DNA from 4 places in the Exiguobacterium sp. HSB13 genome. Region 4 is predicted to be linked to each of the others. Evidence: riboswitches for the same ligand, from Rfam matches in the RefSeq annotation. Region 4 holds a riboswitch; each other region holds the start of a gene.

Region 1 (4,211 bases), 240 kb from region 4:
GGCGACCGCCAAGCACTTCCCGGGTCACGGCGATACGGCGACCGATTCCCATTATGGCTTGCCGATCGTTGACCGATCCCTGCAGGAGCTAGAACAAGTCGAGCTCGTTCCATTCAAACGAGCCATTGCTGAAGATATCGATATGATCATGACGGGACACATCGGAATGCCACAAATCGAACCTGAAGTCGTCACGTCGAAAAGCGGTACCTTCCCTTTACCTGCTACGTTGTCGGATGACGTCATCACCGGTGTGCTACGCGAAAAACTCGGTTACGATGGCATCGTCATCACGGACGCGTTGAACATGCAGGCGATCGTTGATAACTTCACGGAATCAGAAGCCGTCTTAAAGACGTTTGACGCCGGTGTCGACATCGCGCTCATGCCGACGATTCTTCGTTCCGAGCAAGATGTCGAAAAGCTCGACCAGATTTTCAAGGACGTGATTGCGGCGGTCAAAGACGGTCGCCTTTCAGAGGAACGGATCGATCAGTCGGTTGAACGGATTCTGACGCTGAAGGCAGAGCGCGGAATTTGGAACGGTACGACTGACACGACATCACTAGCTGAAAAAATCGCGCAAGCGAACCAAATCGTCGGTAGTCCAGAGCATAAAGCAAAAGAACGTGCGATGACGGAAGCCGCCGTCACACTCGTGAAAAATGATCAGCGGACATTACCATTCAAACCGAAAAAGAATGCCAACGTCCTTGTGATCGCCCCTGCGGCGGATCAGACGGACAGCATGAAAAAGACGATTGCTTCCCTACCGAAGAATCGGAACTGGCGTGTGACGACAGCGAATTACTCGGCTACTACGCTACCGCTCGACCAAAACCCGACACTACGGGCACAAATTGATGTAGCAGATTACATCATCGTCGGCTCAAACGTCAATACGAGTGCTAAACTACTGCCTACCTCACCAGAACAAGCGATTCCGGCTTCGATCTTCCGCTATGCGAAACAAACAGACACACCATCCGTCCTACTCAGTCTCCGTAATCCATATGATGTCGCCGTTCAACCGGATGCACCGGCACACGTCCTCGTCTATGGTTTTAAAGGGGATCCGAACGGTCCAGACTCTGAAGCAGGCAATCTGAAATCAGCGGGACCGAACCTTCCGGCAGGTATCCGAGCGATCTTCGGAACGTTCAAACCGCAAGGCACTTTACCCGTTGATGTACCAGTCTTTCAGAACGGTGTCTTTACCGATCAACTGCATCTTAAATTCGGTGACGGCTTTAAAAACTGGAAGAAATGATGACGTGATACACCAAAAGACCGAAGCTCCTTAAAGGATGCCTCGGTCTTTTAATGATGGATATGCAGATTCGGCTTCTGCTTTCGCACGCTCGTAGACACGATGAAGTGAATAAGTCAACGAAGCGTAGAGGACGACGACCAGGACAGTCGCGATAGTTCTCCCCGTTGTAAAACCGAACTGAAGCAACCCCTGAAAATTCTGAATCGTAGCATATGTTCCGTACACCGCCATCAAGATGGGAATGATGTACCCAACAAATCTCACTTTTACTTTTCCGAGCACCTGTTGCACGACATAGGCCGCGAGGATCACGAGTGCGATGACGATGATTTCCATTCCAATCCCTACTTTCGCTAGATGGTATTCCTAATTCTACCATCTAGCGATTCAAGAAGATACTGCTCGTGCCGGAATCGTTTCGTAAACCGACGCAAACGTCTCTTCCGTCCACCCCATATGCCAGAAGAGTAACTCATAGTAACAACTCGTCACGAAATGACGTTTCATCCGCTCGCGTTCCGTCGGGCTCGCTTGCTCCGCCAGCGCATCAAGCCTTGCAATCTGTTCAAGGACGACCTTTTCAAACCATTCCGAGCTATACGTGTCGATCCATTGCTGATAGATTTTTTCTTCCGGTGTACATGTCAGTAATTGTTGCCCGACTTCGTAATACAACCAGTAACATGGCAAGATGGCAGCAATCGTCTCACCGAGTGTCCCTTCGCTTGCATGATGCATGTGCGAGACGTACGCATATGCTGTCGGTGCCGGTTCGAATGCTTCAAGGTCTGCTGCCGTAATACCGAGCGGCTCAAAAAATGATTGATGTAAACTTAGTTCTGCCTCGTAAGTTGAAGTCGCGTGCTCGGCAAGCGTCGCGATTGTCGCGAAGTCGTCTGCTTTTGACGCTGCTCTCGCCTGTATCTTCGCAAAGTGTTTTAAGTAGTAGGCATCTTGCATGACGTAATGCCGGAATTTCGAGAGCGGTAACGTCCCCTCTCCGATTCCTTGAACGAATGGGTGCGTAAAACTACTATCCCAATACGCTTGTGCCGCTTGTTTGATTTCTTGTGTAAATGTCATGATCTCATCCTCCTCGTTTGGTATGAAACGAAAAAACACCACCCCGAAACACACGGGCATGGCGCAAGAAGAACAAGACTTGACGCCACTTCCCTCCGTAAGTACGAACTTAATCAGGTTCAAAGGGTCCGAACGTCTTCGTTCGTCTCAGTCAGCCTACTGACTCCCCTAGTGGTCATTATTCGATTCAAATTCACTATAGCATGCTGAAAACGGAAGTCAAGTTGTCCCCTTTTCGCTATACTATGGAGTGTCAGAAGACGGATGCCGTCTCCATCTGCAGACCGATTCCGAACAGACATCGTTCCCGTACACTAACTTTAGTACCTGATACTATAATTCATTCTGTTACTTACAATTGGAGGACTTCATTATGCATACACCAACAAAAATCATGGCATCAGCCGTTATCGCTTCTGCTCTTTTACTTCCGACAGCCGCATCTGCCGAACAAGTCGTCGATCAGACGATCATCACACTCGGGGAGTCGCTCGGGGCAAAGGATAAAGCATGGGTGCTTTCCCGTCTCAATGCACCGGAAGGCATCACGCCGATCATCGCAACTTCTGCAGACGAAGAAAAATATCTCGGGAAAAACATTCCACAGTCGCAAAAAGGTGGCAATATGTATTCGTCGGCTAAGATCGAACTGACGGAAAAAGGCGATGGACTCTCCGTCTCGACGGAGAATATCACATGGGTGACAAAGGATATGTATCTCAACGCTCTCGTCACAGCAGGTGTCAAAGATGCCGACATCACGATCACTTCTCCCTACAAGGTCACCGGGACATCGGCCCTGACGGGAATTATGAAAGCGTACGATCAAACTTCTGCCGAGACCGGAATTAAGTTAAGTGACGAACGCAAGGATCTAGCACAGCAAGAATTATCAGTCACATCAGACGTCGGGAAAACGGTCGGCACGGATAAGGTCGCTGACTTGATGAATGAGATCAAGGCTGAGATCGCCAATCAAAAACCGGAAACCAAAGTCGAGATCGAAAACCTGATCGTCCAAGTCATTCAAAATAACAATATCCAGTTGTCTGACGCACAAATGGACCGGTTGACGAATCTGTTCAATCAAATGGAGCAAGCGAACATCAACTGGGGACAAATCGAGAGTGGATTGAAAAATGCGGGACAAGACATCCACGCGTTCGCAACCTCAGAAGAGACAAAAGGATTCTTCGCTAAATTATTCGATGGGTTAAGTGACTTCTTCAGCTCGATTGCTGGCGTGTTCAAATAATTCAGACTTCCGCAACTGAAAAAATAGTAGTAGACTAGATGTATCTGAAACGAAAGGTGGTGTGAAAAGATGGACTTTGCCGCGTGCAAACACTGGTTGATGGAACAATTGTATCTGTTGCGCGCGATTTTTCATGGAATGGCGTTCTAAGGCACCCGTCTGTCCTTTTTTAGAACTTCATGAATGAAAAATACAGCAAAGCGCATCTTTCACACGTTAGGGAGAGTGCTGTTTGCGCTCTCCTTTTTTTGATGCGCGCGAAAGGAACAATTGATTATGATGATTTGCGACATTCAACACCTGACTAAACAATTCGGAGGCGAGACGATCTTAGCGGACGTTTCCCTCTTCTTAAACGAACACGACCGCGTCGGTCTGATTGGACGAAACGGGAGTGGCAAAACGACATTACTCCGCTTGCTTGCTCGCCTCGAGCAACCGGACGGTGGTGTCATCTATCAAAAGAGCGGTTTGACGATCGGCTACTTGGAACAACTTCCTGTTTATAGTGAGACGATGACCGGACTCGACGTCCTTTGGACAGCGTTTGCAGACATTCTCGCGATTCGTTCTCGGATGCAACAGTTGGAGCAAATGATG
Region 2 (4,211 bases), on a different contig from region 4:
GCGGACCTTACGGAAATCATGTCATGATCGCTCACCAATTGAACGGGAAGACATATACGACAGTATATGCTCACATGAGTTCACTCAATGTTCATGCTGGTCAACGTGTCAGCCAAGGTCAACAAATTGGCGCGCTAGGTAGTACAGGAAATTCAACAGGACCACACCTACACTTCGAAATCCATGTCGGTGGGTATAGCTATAGTGCAACTGGTCCAGCTAACTCAGTCAATCCATTATCAATGCTTTAATCGTAAAAGAATCGTTGCATATGCAACGGTTCTTTTTTTTGTCATTTTCAAAAAACAAATCATATATTACAAAAAACCGTTTTCATTTGAAATGTAAATGAAATTTTTTTGAAACGATTACGGTGCTATAATCTATTTCAGATATGAGAGAAACTTGAATACTATAATAAAATATGAAAAAACATAAGTGAGGAAAACGATATATGCTAAAAAAACTAATTTCTACCATTGTTTTAGGAGCATTACTTATAACAGGAACACAACCGATTGCAGCAGCGACAATTAAAGAAAAAAAGGCTGAGAATGCCGCTGAACAACGTAAACTTGAAAAAGCAATCAAAAAACAAGAAGCTAAAATCTCAAAAGAGCAACGTCAAATCAATCAAATTGACGCAGCAATCAATGAAAAGATTTTCCAAGTCTCCGAAAAAAATAAACAAATTGAACAGTTGAACGTTCGAATCGATGAGTTAAAGGCAGACATCGTCCGTTACGAAGAAATGTTACAGAAACAGGAAGAACTACTCGGTGATCGTTTGCGTGTTTTCCAAGAAAACGATGGAAACTCGATTAAATGGGAAGAAGTCATTTTCGGATCGAAAGATTTAGGTGATTTATTTAGCCGTGTCATGGCGGGGAAAAAAATCGCTGAGCAAGACGATAAAATGATTTCGGATTACATCGCTACGCAACAAAAATTAGCAGAAGCAAAACAAGCGCTCGTTGAGAAAAAAGCGGAGCAAATGCAGGAAAAGAAAGTATTGATTGAACAAAAGAAAGCGTTAAAGCTTCAAATGAAAGAACGTAGTGCTACGCTGAAGAAATTACGAAAAGGGAAGACGAAGTTCACGACAGAACTGTTAGACGCAAAAGAACTTCAAGCGACTCTCGAAGCGCAAGAACGTGCAATTGCGGCAGCAAAGGCAGCCGCTAAAGCAGCGGCTGAAAAAGCAGCAGCGGAGAAAGCAGCAGCTGAAAAAGCCGCTAAAGCGAATGCTCAAGCAGCAAAACAAACAGGTAAGAGTTCGGAATCAACTGGTTCCGTTGCCCCGCCCGTTGTTTCGAGTGGAGGAAAATTCGTTCGACCGTCTTCTGGTGGAGTGTCACAAGGATTCGGACCAGCAAGCGGTGCGAATGGTTACACGTTCCACAACGGTGTTGATTTCAGTGGTTCGGTCGGGTCTCCAATCGTCGCGGCAGCAGCTGGAACGGTCATCACAGCATCAGGTGGTGGACCTTACGGCAATCATGTCATGATCTCTCACTTCCTAGATGGACAAGTGTACACGACCGTCTACGCACATATGAGTTCATTATCGGTTCGTGCAGGGCAAACGGTCTCTCAAGGTCAGCAAGTCGGGACACTTGGTAGTACAGGAAATTCAACAGGACCACACTTACATTTCGAACTACATGTCGGAGGCTATCAATACAGTGCTTCTTCTCCTCTAAATGCAGTCAATCCATTGGCATATCTGTAATCAAAACGGGCTTCGGCTCGTTTTTTTTTCTTCTCTATGCTACAGTTAAGGCGAAACGAATACTTGAGCAACTAGGGGAGCTGGAGGAATCCGGCTGAGAGGAAAACCAATCTGTTTTCGACCCTATTACCTGAACTGGATAATACCAGCGTAGGAAAGTTGAGCCGAACGGATACCGGAATGCGTGTATAACGCTTTCGTATAGCGTCGACTGCTTTTTTACAGCGGTCGGCGCTTTTTTGTTGGTCACGACTCCCTTACATTGCTCGATGGGAAGGTGAAAAGAACATGAAACATGTACTGACGATTGCGGGATCCGACTCCGGTGGTGGAGCTGGGATTCAAGCAGATTTAAAAACATTTTCGGCTTTAGGCGTTTATGGAATGAGCGTACTGACAGCCGTCACAGCGCAAAATACGTTGGGAGTTCAAGCAGTGGAAGAGTTATCCCCAGAAATCGTAGATGCCCAGTTAACGTCGATTTTTTCAGACATTCGTGTCGATGCGATCAAAATCGGAATGGTCTCGAATGCGCAGACGATTCGTGTCATTGCTACACATCTCCGTAAACAAACAGTCCCTATTATATTAGATCCCGTCATGGTCGCTAAAGGCGGTCATGCCCTATTGCGGACGGAAGCTGAACAAGCATTGATTTCAGAACTTTTACCACTTGCGACACTCGTCACACCGAATTTACCGGAAGCAGAGCGTTTAACAGGACGATCGGTCACCAATCTAGAGGAAATGCGACTGGCGATGCATCAATTGGCTACACAGACAGGTGCAGTATTACTAAAAGGTGGACATCTCTCAGGAGCTGCGACGGATTTGTTGTTTGATGGGGAAGTGGAACACCGCTTCACATCGGAACGATTAGACAATCAACATACTCATGGTACTGGTTGTACCTTATCCGCAGCTATTGCAGCGCGGATGGCGCTTGGAGAAGATTTACAAGATAGTGTACGACAGGCGAAAAACTATGTCACGGAGGCAATTCGTCATGGATTTGCTCTCGGACAAGGTATTGGACCGACACATCATTTTCATTCACTTTGGAGGGATGCACATGTTTACGACCATTCTTGAACACAAACCACTCATTCACCATCTGACGAACACGGTGACGATCAACGACTGCGCAAACGTCACACTCGCTGTTGGAGCATCCCCCGTCATGGCAGAAGACATTCGTGAAGTAGAAGAGATGGTTAGACTCGCGCAAGCTCTTGTCTTAAACATTGGTACGATCGATGCAGACATGCAAGCAGCTCAACGACTCGCAGTCCGTGAAGCGGGACGTTTGAATGTCCCAATCGTTCTTGATCCCGTAGGAGCAGGAGCAACGACATTACGTACTGCTTTTTCCAAAGAACTCATTGATCTCGGGTGTACGGTCATTAAAGGAAATGCTTCTGAAATCAAGACGTTACTTGGGGAAGACGGACGAACTAAGGGAGTCGATGCTGCGGGAGATGCAATGATGGATCGAGAAAGTATTCGCGTATTCGCTCGCAAACACAAATCTGTCCTCGTCGTGACAGGTCCGAACGACTACATTACGGATGGAACGCGCGAAATGGAATTACATGTAGGAACACCGCGTCTAGGAGACATCACGGGTACGGGCTGTATGACGGCCTCCTTGATTGCGAGCTTCCTCGGTGCAGGATATACGGCATTTGAGGCGGCTGTCCACGGGACATTTGTCATGGGAAAAGCAGGGGAACAAGCAGCCTCCGCGCAAGGTCTTGGTGATTTTAAACGAGAGTTGTTCAATGCCATCAGCCTTATGACGGAGCAAGACCTGGTGGAGGTGACAGAACGTGTCAATTGATTACTCCATCTATGCAGTGACGGATCGTCGGTACCATCCTGGAGTCGCGATCGATACGGTCGTTGAGGAAGCCATTTTAGGTGGTGCAACAATCGTGCAATTACGGGAAAAAACAGCGCAAGGAAAGGAATTCTTCGATCAGGCAGTTCGGTTAAAAGCACTCACGGATCGCTACGATGTTCCTTTGATCATCAATGATCGGATCGATATCGCGTTACTCGTCGGAGCTGGTTTGCATATCGGACAAGAAGACATTCCTTTAACCGCAGCACGTCGCCTTTTACCAGATGCTGTGATTGGCGTATCAGTAGCGACCGTTGCACAAGCGATTGAAGCAGAACGAGACGGAGCCTCTTATTTAGGGGTGGGTTCTCTATTTGCGACGTCATCCAAAGCGGACGCTGATTCCATGTCGCATACGATGCTTCAGGCGATTCGGGAAGCCGTACGATTACCTCTAATCGGTATTGGTGGAATCACAGCAACGAATGTCTCCTCTCTGCCCATCCCGCTGGAAGGGTATGCCGTCATCTCAGAGATTTTCGCTAAAGAAGATCGACAACTCGCTGCGCAGCAAATGACAGATGCTGTGCGAGAATGGCATCAATCACTTCAGAACAGGGTATAATCCGTTCAGAG
Region 3 (4,211 bases), 430 kb from region 4:
GCACTCATCGTCGATGCAATCAGCGCCGTCGGGACCGGACGTTTCTCATACGCTGGCTGTACCTTCGTCACGACCGTCTCCGGAAAAGCGATTGGCGGATTACCGGGTCTTGCGTTCATCGGGCATGCAGACAGCATCCTACCTTCTCCGCGTATTCCACGTTATCTGGATCTCGGGCTCTATATGGAAGGTGTCGCTTTCTCCGGTTCCTCGAACCTGTTACTTGCTTGTCAGGCAGCACTGGATGCCCTCGATCTCGATCAAGCCGCAATCAAGATGACCTATCTCGAACAAGCCGTTCGCGCGACTGGTTTTCAACTTCTTGCGACTCAAGAGGCACAGGCGCCGGGAATCCTGACGATTGTCCATCCGTCGGCAACCGACTTAGGAGATGCTCTCCGGATCCAGGGCTATCACGTTCAATATGAAAGTGACTATCTCGTTCGCAATCAGTGGCTTCAAATTTCGACGATGGGACAGACGACGATGCGGCAAATCGAACGTCTCGTCCGTGTTTTGATCCGTGAAAACCAACGCATCATCTTAAAAAACGAGAAAAATGAAAGACCTCTCAACCCTTGATTTCAAGCGGTTTGGAGGTCTTTCGACTTTAAAAAAATAAAAAAAGAGGTTTGAGGATTTAAAACATAGGGGTATAAACTCAATAGCACCGCATCAAACCGGTGACTTACTCACACATGTTTCTCAATATCAGCGTAATGACCTGGGAGAGAAATGCAAAGTCACGAAAGCGTCAGATTCAAAGCGAGTCTGAAACCGATTGTCTTAGCATATTTAAATTGTTCAGGACTTGTCCTGCTCCTACATTCATTACCTTTTGAGGGCTATACCAAATTCAAGGGGGAAATGAACATGTCAGTTAAATTAACAGTCGAAAAACGCGAGGTACGTCCACGCTCACTCCGTAAACAATTACGTCATGAAGGAAAAGCTCTTGGTGTCGTGTATGGTTACAAAGTGGAAAGTACGCCAATCGCATTCGAAGAAAAAGAACTCATCAAGATTATCCGTGAAAACGGTGAAAACGTCTTGATTTCACTAAAATTAGATGGCAAGAACGTTAACGTTCTGATCAACCGTCGTGATATGGATGTCTTCACACCAACAATCGACCACGTCGAATTCATCGCCGTCAAAATGGATGAAGAGACAGAAGTCGAAGCAGACATCGTACTCGTTGGGGAAGCAGCTGGCGCTAAAGTCGGTGGATTCCTATCACAAACACTCTTTAAAGTAACAGTTGCAGCAACACCAGATAAATTACCAGAGAACGTCGAAGTCGACGTCACGAACCTCGAAATCGGTGATTCGATTTCTGTAGCTGATCTTCCGGAACAAAAAGATTTCCGTATCGTCACAGAAGGCGACATTCAAGTCGCAGCTGTCGTCGAATCAACGCTTGAACAAGATCTTGAGGAAATCGAAGAAGCGGAAGCAGAGGCGCAAGCTGAAGCTGGTGAAGACAACGAAGCGGAAGCAACAGAAGAGTCTTCAGAAGAAACAACAGAAGAGAACGAAGACAACAAATAAGTTGTTCAGCGATACGCCCTTCGTGGCGTATCGTTTTTTTGTGTCTTGACAATAGACGCTGGATTGCCTAAAGTGAACAGCGTATCAACTATTCACTATATCCACTAGGGGAGCCCATTTGGCTGAGACGATTCACTTCGGACCCTTCGAACCTGATCTAGTTCATACTAGCGTAGGAAAGTGGAGCGATCACATCCAATGACTCCTGCTGCGCGCAGTTTTTCTGAGGACCGCTCTCTTTTTTACGGAGGGCGGTCTTTTTTGGCGTCTCCCCCATTTAAAGGAGGACGTATTTGATGAAACACTGGAAGATGAAAGAAATCATGGTCATGATGATGCTCGCCGTGGCTTGCGGCGTCATCTATCTCGGTTGGTCAACACTCTGGTTACCGATGTCTGCAATCTTCGGACCAGTCGGTGCCAACTGGATGTTTGGGATCTGGATCATCGCAAGTCCGCTTGTCGCAGCAATCATTCAAAAACCAGGTGCTGCCCTGATCGCAGAAGTCGTCGCGGCGACCGTCGAACTGTTTACGGGAAGCCACTTCGGCTTATCTGCTCTATTGATCGGGGTCTGCCAAGGACTTGGTGCGGAACTCGTCTTCGCCATGACACGTTACCGCCGTTATGATACCTGGACATTGATGTTGTCGGGCGTCGGTGCTGCAGTTGGTAGTATCGTCTACAGTCTGATCGCGAACGGATTCGGTTACTACACGACGACGACGTTGCTTGCGACAACTGGCTTACAATTGATCAGTGGTGCATTACTCGGCGGCTTGCTCGCAGCGATTCTCGTCCGTCGTCTTGTTGCGACCGGTGTCTTGAACGGGTTTGCAGCAGGACGTGCGAAACGGGAAGTCGCATGATTACTGTCGACGACCTCAGCATCCGCTATCCGGGTCAGATGAAGCCGGTGCTCGATCATGTATCGCTAACGATCGAGCAAGGTACGACCCTTCTGCTTGGACGAAGCGGGAGTGGCAAGACGACACTACTTCATGCCTTAGCCGGACTGACACCGGAGACGATTGAAGTCGAACAAACTGGAACCGTTACCCGGTCCGGTTCGGTCGGAGTCTTATTCCAAAATCCAGAAGAACAGTTCTGCATGGAAACGATCGGACGGGAAATCGCCTTTAGTTTAGAAAACCGGTCGATTCCACACGCGGAGATGGATGAACGAATGGAACGCTTACTCACACTTGTCGGTCTCCCCCTCCCCTTCTCGACAGCGATCGCAAGTCTATCGGGTGGGATGAAACAGCGCCTAGCGCTTGCCGCGGTCCTTGCACTTGAGCCGACAATCTTATTACTTGATGAACCAACGGCTCAGATTGATCCGATCGGACAACACGAGTTGATGGAATTGATTTTTCGAATTCAGAAAGAACACGATTTAACGATTGTCTTGATTGAGCACCAACTCGATGTCTGTTTACCATACGTCGACCAGATCGTCTTACTCGAGGACGGGTCCGTGACTGAGACCGCGCACCCACGGGATTTGTTTCCACAGGCTTATACGGAGCTTCAATCAAAAGGCATCGCTGTTCCCTCTTTGTATCCGTATACGCTAGAGACGTTACCAGCGGATGGACCGCAAGCAGCACGACTCTATGTCACGCCTCCTATCACTACAACGGGACTTCCTTTGTTAAGTGTTCACGAATTGTCATCGAAACAACCATATCCGCTGACCGATGCGACGTTTTCCTTACAGACAGGAGAATGGGTGATGTTGCTCGGGGCAAACGGCTCCGGAAAAAGTACGTTACTTGCAACACTCGGTCGATTGCTCCCCCATCGTGGAACATATCGATTCCAGGAACGTCCGGCTCATCGTTACTCCCGGCGACGCTTTTATGAGCACGTCGGCTATGTCTTTCAACAACCGGATCTGCAGTTTCTCAAGCTGACAGTCGAAGCGGAAATCGACTGGAGTCACCGAGCAGCGACGAGTGATGAGCGCGCAAAATTGCTCGAACGGCTGGAACTTGCATCCGTCAAACAACAGTCACCGCTAGCACTCAGTACGGGGCAGCAACGACGACTCAGCGTCGCGACGATACTCGGGCAGACGAAGGATTTGTTACTGCTCGATGAACCGACGTTCGGACAGGACGGGTTGACGACGCGGCGTTTAATGGAGCAGTTGTTGACGGAGCAACAAAACGGAACGACACTCGTCATGGCAACGCATGATATGGAACTCGTCGCCCGGTACGCAAATCGTGTCCTCGTCATGGAGCAAGGACGGATTGCTTTTGACGGGTATCCGAACGAGTTGTTCGCTGACGTTCCGTTACTCGAACGCTGTCAGCTACAACGTCCGCTTTCGTACCAATTCCAGGAGGTGAAGCGCAATGCAGACGAACGCGTCACCGTTCGCTAAACTCAATCCTGTCATCAAGGGGAGCGGATTGTTTTTGATCATGTTTGCCCTAATCGCAACGAACGACTGGATCAAGACGTTGGTATTCCTAAGTTTTGCTATCGCGTTGCTACTCCTCTCTGGATGGACACCGATGGATTTCTTAAAACGCCTTGCGCCGTACAGTCTGTTGTTCCTGCTAACGTTTTGGATGATGGCGGCTTTCGGCAAAGGTACGAATACCCTCTGGTCGTTCGGTTGGTTTCATGTCACGTCGGAAAGCGTC
Region 4 (4,211 bases):
TACTGGCAAGATTCAGTAAGACCCAGGCGAGTAAGAGACGTAGGATCAGGCGACGCCGTTCCAGGTGACCGGTTAGCGACATGACGATCGGTGTACCGATTGCAAAGGAGATGGCAAAGGCTGAGACGAGTGTACCCGCTGTTGCGATCGTGATATCAAGGGCTGAGGAGATTTCAGCGAGGATCCCGACGATGACGAATTCGCTTGTTCCGAGAACGAACGTCAGGAGCGACAACGTGGCGATCAAGAGCCAATCGCGTCGACTTAAACGAGTAGTAGGTGACATGGATGATTCCTCAATTCTAGCGCTTGCGCGCGAAACTATGAGTAACAGGATAGCATGAAACGATTTCGTCGGGTATCGCAAAGCGAGATTTCGGGAAAAGAACCATTATTCGAAATAGCGTGTGAATTTCCAGGCTTGCTGTTTTTTGCGTATACTACAGAAGAAGACTACTTATAAAGGAGTGGAAACGATGCAAGCGACAGTGACATGGAACAAACAGATGGGGTTTAGTGGACAGACGGAATCAGGGCATCATCTGGCGATGGACGCAGCACCCGAAAACGGTGGCGAAAACCAAGCGCCACGACCGACTGAACTGCTGCTACATGCCGTTGCCGGCTGTACAGGAATTGATATCGTCTCGATTTTAGAGAAGATGCGCTTGACGATCACCCATTTCGAAATGGATATCGAAGGAGAACGGGCAGAGGACCATCCGCGGCGTTTTACGTCGATCTCGATTCATTACCGGCTCGAAGGTGATCTCCCGGAAGATAAGGTCCGTCGCGCCATCTCGTTATCAAAGGATAAATATTGTTCGGTCTCGCAATCCCTGAACGCTGAGATTTCCGTTTATTATTCGATCAATGGTGTGCGAAGCGAGGATCCTTTGTGAAGAAAACCGTACTGATCGGTTGTCTGTTGCTTGCAGGGTGTGCGCAGGAGACGACGGAACCAACGAAACCATCACAACCGGAAACGAAGCAACCGACAGAAGAAAAGAAACCGAAACCTGAACCAACGAAAGAGGAACGACAACAAGCACGATTAAAGCAGCAACTTAAAGCGATGTCGACGTCAGAAAAGATCGATCAACTGCTCTACATCGGAGTCGCCGGCACGGAACTTTCAGCAGCTGACCGAAAATTGTTACAGACGCATGCGATTGGCGGGGTCTTATTGCTCGGCGGAAACATTACGTCGGAAGAGCAACTCTTGACGTTCACGCGTGCGATTCAAGAGACGAACCAAAAACCGTATGCGTTCGTCGGGATTGATGAAGAAGGCGGACGCGTCAGCCGGGTACCGGATCAACGATTACGTCTACCGACGAGTCAACGGATGGCGCAAGGAGCAGATGAAGTGAAAATGGAAGATGTCGGACGTACGCTCGGACATTTGTCACGTTTTTATGGCTTCAACATGGACTTCGCGCCGGTCCTTGACGTCAACAGTAATCCGAACAATCCGATCATCGGCGACCGTGCGTTAAGTGCTGATCCGAATACCGTCGCGACGCTTGGTACGGCCCTGATGCACGGGATGCAGGAGACGGGAACGATTCCGGTCGTCAAACATTTTCCCGGTCACGGCAATACGAGTGTCGATTCCCATGTCGGGCTACCGAAAGTGACGGCATCAAAGGAAGAATTGAAGCGGACGGAGCTGTTACCGTTCCAAGAAGCGATTCAAGAGGGCGCCGAGATGGTGATGGTCGCCCATATTCTCTATCCCGCGTATGACGATATGAATCCGTCCTCGCTCTCAAAGCCGATCTTGACTGACCTCTTGCGTCAACAACTCGGATTCAACGGTGTCATCATCACGGATGATCTCGTCATGGGGGCGATCACGAAACAATATGGTCTCGCAGAAGCGGCACGTCAGTCGCTCGTCAACGGAGCTGATATGGCGATGTTTTCAGAGGCAGGTGCTTACACAAAGGTCCATGCTGAAGTGATGCAAGCCGTCAAAGACAAAACGCTGACGCCGGAGATGCTCGATGCCAAAGTAATGCGCATCCTGAAGCTGAAGCAGACGTATGCCGACAGCCAAGAGCAACAGCGACCAACGAAATCGGAACTGATTCAGCAAGTGGAAGCGCTCAACTAGGACTAGCGAAGCGAAGCGACTCATGCTAGACTAATGGGGCAAGCCAATTAAACACGAAAAGACACTAGGGGAGTCTCCCAGCAGACTGAGACGGAAGTATCCGGACCCTTTGAACCTGATCTAGTTCGTACTAGCGGAGGGAAGTGGCTCGAAACCCTAGATATCCTTAGCGCTTCAGCGCATTTTCGGACCACTCCCTTCAACATTGGGAGTGGTCCTTTTTCGTATGGAAAGGAAGAACATGATGCGTTTACATCTGATTTCGACGGGATCCATCCATCCGCTTGACGAAATAAAGACCTTTCAATCCCTTCAACCTTATACGGATCAGCTGCATCTACGAGAATCGAACTTGTCGGCAGCAGAATTGCTTGATCTAATCGACGCGCTCCTTGCGCAAGGGTATTCGCCTGAGCAGTTAACGGTCCATGACCGGGTCGATGTCGCCCATGTCGCAGGCATCGGTGTGCAGTTGACGCGCCGGTCCTTGCGTGTCCGTGATGTGCGACGTCATTTTCCGAATCTCGTCATCGGGAAATCGGTCCATTCACTAGCAGAGGCACTGGCAGCAGAAGCGGAAGGAGTCGACCGCCTGCTGTACGGTCATATTTATCCGACAGCGTCGAAGCCGGACGTGCCACCGCGGGGGATTGACGCCTTGAAGCAAGTCGTCACCTTCACGACGAAACCAGTCATCGCGATTGGTGGGATCACCCCAGATCGTATTCCTGAAATTGCAGCGACCGGTGCAACCGGAATTGCCGTCTTATCGGGTATTCTCGGTCAAACGGATCCGCTCGCCGCCATTCTGAGTTACCAGGGGGTACGGGTATGACGGATCACATCATCATCGGCGGTGGAGTCATCGGTTTGACGCTTGCTTACGGTCTCGCCTGTCAGAATGAATCCGTCGTCGTACTAGAACGTGGAGCAGGTGGTCAAGGAACGAGTCGCGCGGCTGCCGGTATGCTCGCGACGGACATCGAGCTCAGAGAGGAATTGCATGTACTTGCCGCGCGAAGTCGTCGTCTGTATCCGCTGCTTGCTCGTCGCCTCGAGCGTGAGACTGGCATCGATTGTGGGTACCGGGAACAACCGTTTTTGTTGAAACGTAAAGGGCGCGAGCATCTGTTTCCGGCGGTCGGTCAAATCGATCCACGACGACTGACGACTGCATTGATATATGCCTTACGAAAGCGTGGGGTACCAATCGAAGAAAAAGTAGATGTTGCATGCATCGAAGAGAGCGATGACTTCATCAGGATCGAGTCGAACGTGGGAACATGGACCGGACGAACGGTGACGGTCGCTGCCGGACGCGGGTCGCAAGCCTTGCTCGATACAGCTGGTATTTCAATCGCCACATATGGGGTCAAAGGGGAATGTCTCGCCGTTCGTCTCGCGGGTCAGCCGTTACGCTCGATCCTGTTTGACGACGCTGTCTATCTCGTACCGAAAGCAGACGGACGAATTTTGATCGGTGCGACCGAATTGCCGTGCGACGAGACGGTCGGTGTCAGTGTCGCTGGGATCACGTCACTGCTTCAAGCAGCAGAACGACTGTATCCACCGATTCGTGACGCGGTCATCGAAGAAGTCTGGTCCGGTGTACGACCACAAACGGCGTCCGGCTTACCATATATCGGAGTCGCCGATTCATCCCGTCGGATCTTTCTAGCGACAGGGCATCATCGGCATGGCATCTTACTCGCACCGGCGACAGCGGAAGTCTTGGTAAATACATTACGGTTGATTCAGAAGGAGGAAGTCCGATGAACATTACGATTAACGGCAATGACCACACGATCGAACAGATTGAAACGATTGAAGACATGCTCACGCAACTCGGCTTAGGAGAAAAGCTCGTCATCGTCGAACAGAATCGACAAATCATCGATCGCGCGGCGTATGGTCAGACAGTCGTTCGGAACAATGACACATTTGAAATCGTTCATTTCGTAGGAGGAGGATAAACATGCTGAAAATTGGAGAAAAGACATTTGAATCACGATTATTACTCGGTACAGGAAAATATACGGATGCTACCGTACAGCAAGAAGCAATCGATGCGTCTGCTTCACAAATCTTGACG

Evidence for each region. Region 4 has a riboswitch for thiamine pyrophosphate ahead of ACZGCQ_RS02660 (thiamine phosphate synthase). Riboswitches for the same ligand answer to the same signal wherever they lie in the genome.
Region 1: another riboswitch for thiamine pyrophosphate. It lies ahead of tenA (thiaminase II); the one in region 4 lies ahead of ACZGCQ_RS02660 (thiamine phosphate synthase).
Region 2: another riboswitch for thiamine pyrophosphate. It lies ahead of thiD (bifunctional hydroxymethylpyrimidine kinase/phosphomethylpyrimidine kinase); the one in region 4 lies ahead of ACZGCQ_RS02660 (thiamine phosphate synthase).
Region 3: another riboswitch for thiamine pyrophosphate. It lies ahead of ACZGCQ_RS05150 (ECF transporter S component); the one in region 4 lies ahead of ACZGCQ_RS02660 (thiamine phosphate synthase).

The regions. Positions count from the first base shown of each region.
Region 1 covers NZ_JBUZOM010000001.1:278,057-282,267, reverse strand. The annotation lists gene ACZGCQ_RS01450 (glycoside hydrolase family 3 protein) at 1-1,270, shown strand, start outside; gene ACZGCQ_RS01445 (hypothetical protein) at 1,301-1,609, opposite strand; gene tenA (thiaminase II) at 1,661-2,356, opposite strand; TPP riboswitch at 2,430-2,536, opposite strand; gene ACZGCQ_RS01435 (DUF1002 domain-containing protein) at 2,730-3,611, shown strand; gene abc-f (ribosomal protection-like ABC-F family protein) at 3,891-4,211, shown strand, end outside.
Region 2 covers NZ_JBUZOM010000004.1:101,153-105,363, forward strand. The annotation lists gene ACZGCQ_RS15335 (murein hydrolase activator EnvC family protein) at 1-251, shown strand, start outside; gene ACZGCQ_RS15340 (murein hydrolase activator EnvC family protein) at 455-1,732, shown strand; TPP riboswitch at 1,796-1,906, shown strand; gene thiD (bifunctional hydroxymethylpyrimidine kinase/phosphomethylpyrimidine kinase) at 2,021-2,824, shown strand; gene thiM (hydroxyethylthiazole kinase) at 2,805-3,572, shown strand; gene thiE (thiamine phosphate synthase) at 3,562-4,200, shown strand.
Region 3 covers NZ_JBUZOM010000001.1:951,712-955,922, forward strand. The annotation lists gene ACZGCQ_RS05140 (GNAT family N-acetyltransferase) at 1-582, shown strand, start outside; gene ACZGCQ_RS05145 (50S ribosomal protein L25/general stress protein Ctc) at 874-1,551, shown strand; TPP riboswitch at 1,648-1,747, shown strand; gene ACZGCQ_RS05150 (ECF transporter S component) at 1,848-2,420, shown strand; gene ACZGCQ_RS05155 (ABC transporter ATP-binding protein) at 2,417-3,946, shown strand; gene ACZGCQ_RS05160 (energy-coupling factor transporter transmembrane component T family protein) at 3,918-4,211, shown strand, end outside.
Region 4 covers NZ_JBUZOM010000001.1:516,863-521,073, forward strand. The annotation lists gene ACZGCQ_RS02645 (MFS transporter) at 1-286, opposite strand, end outside; gene ACZGCQ_RS02650 (OsmC family protein) at 477-902, shown strand; gene nagZ (beta-N-acetylhexosaminidase) at 899-2,119, shown strand; TPP riboswitch at 2,176-2,278, shown strand; gene ACZGCQ_RS02660 (thiamine phosphate synthase) at 2,361-2,954, shown strand; gene ACZGCQ_RS02665 (FAD-dependent oxidoreductase) at 2,951-3,895, shown strand; gene thiS (sulfur carrier protein ThiS) at 3,892-4,092, shown strand; gene ACZGCQ_RS02675 (thiazole synthase) at 4,095-4,211, shown strand, end outside.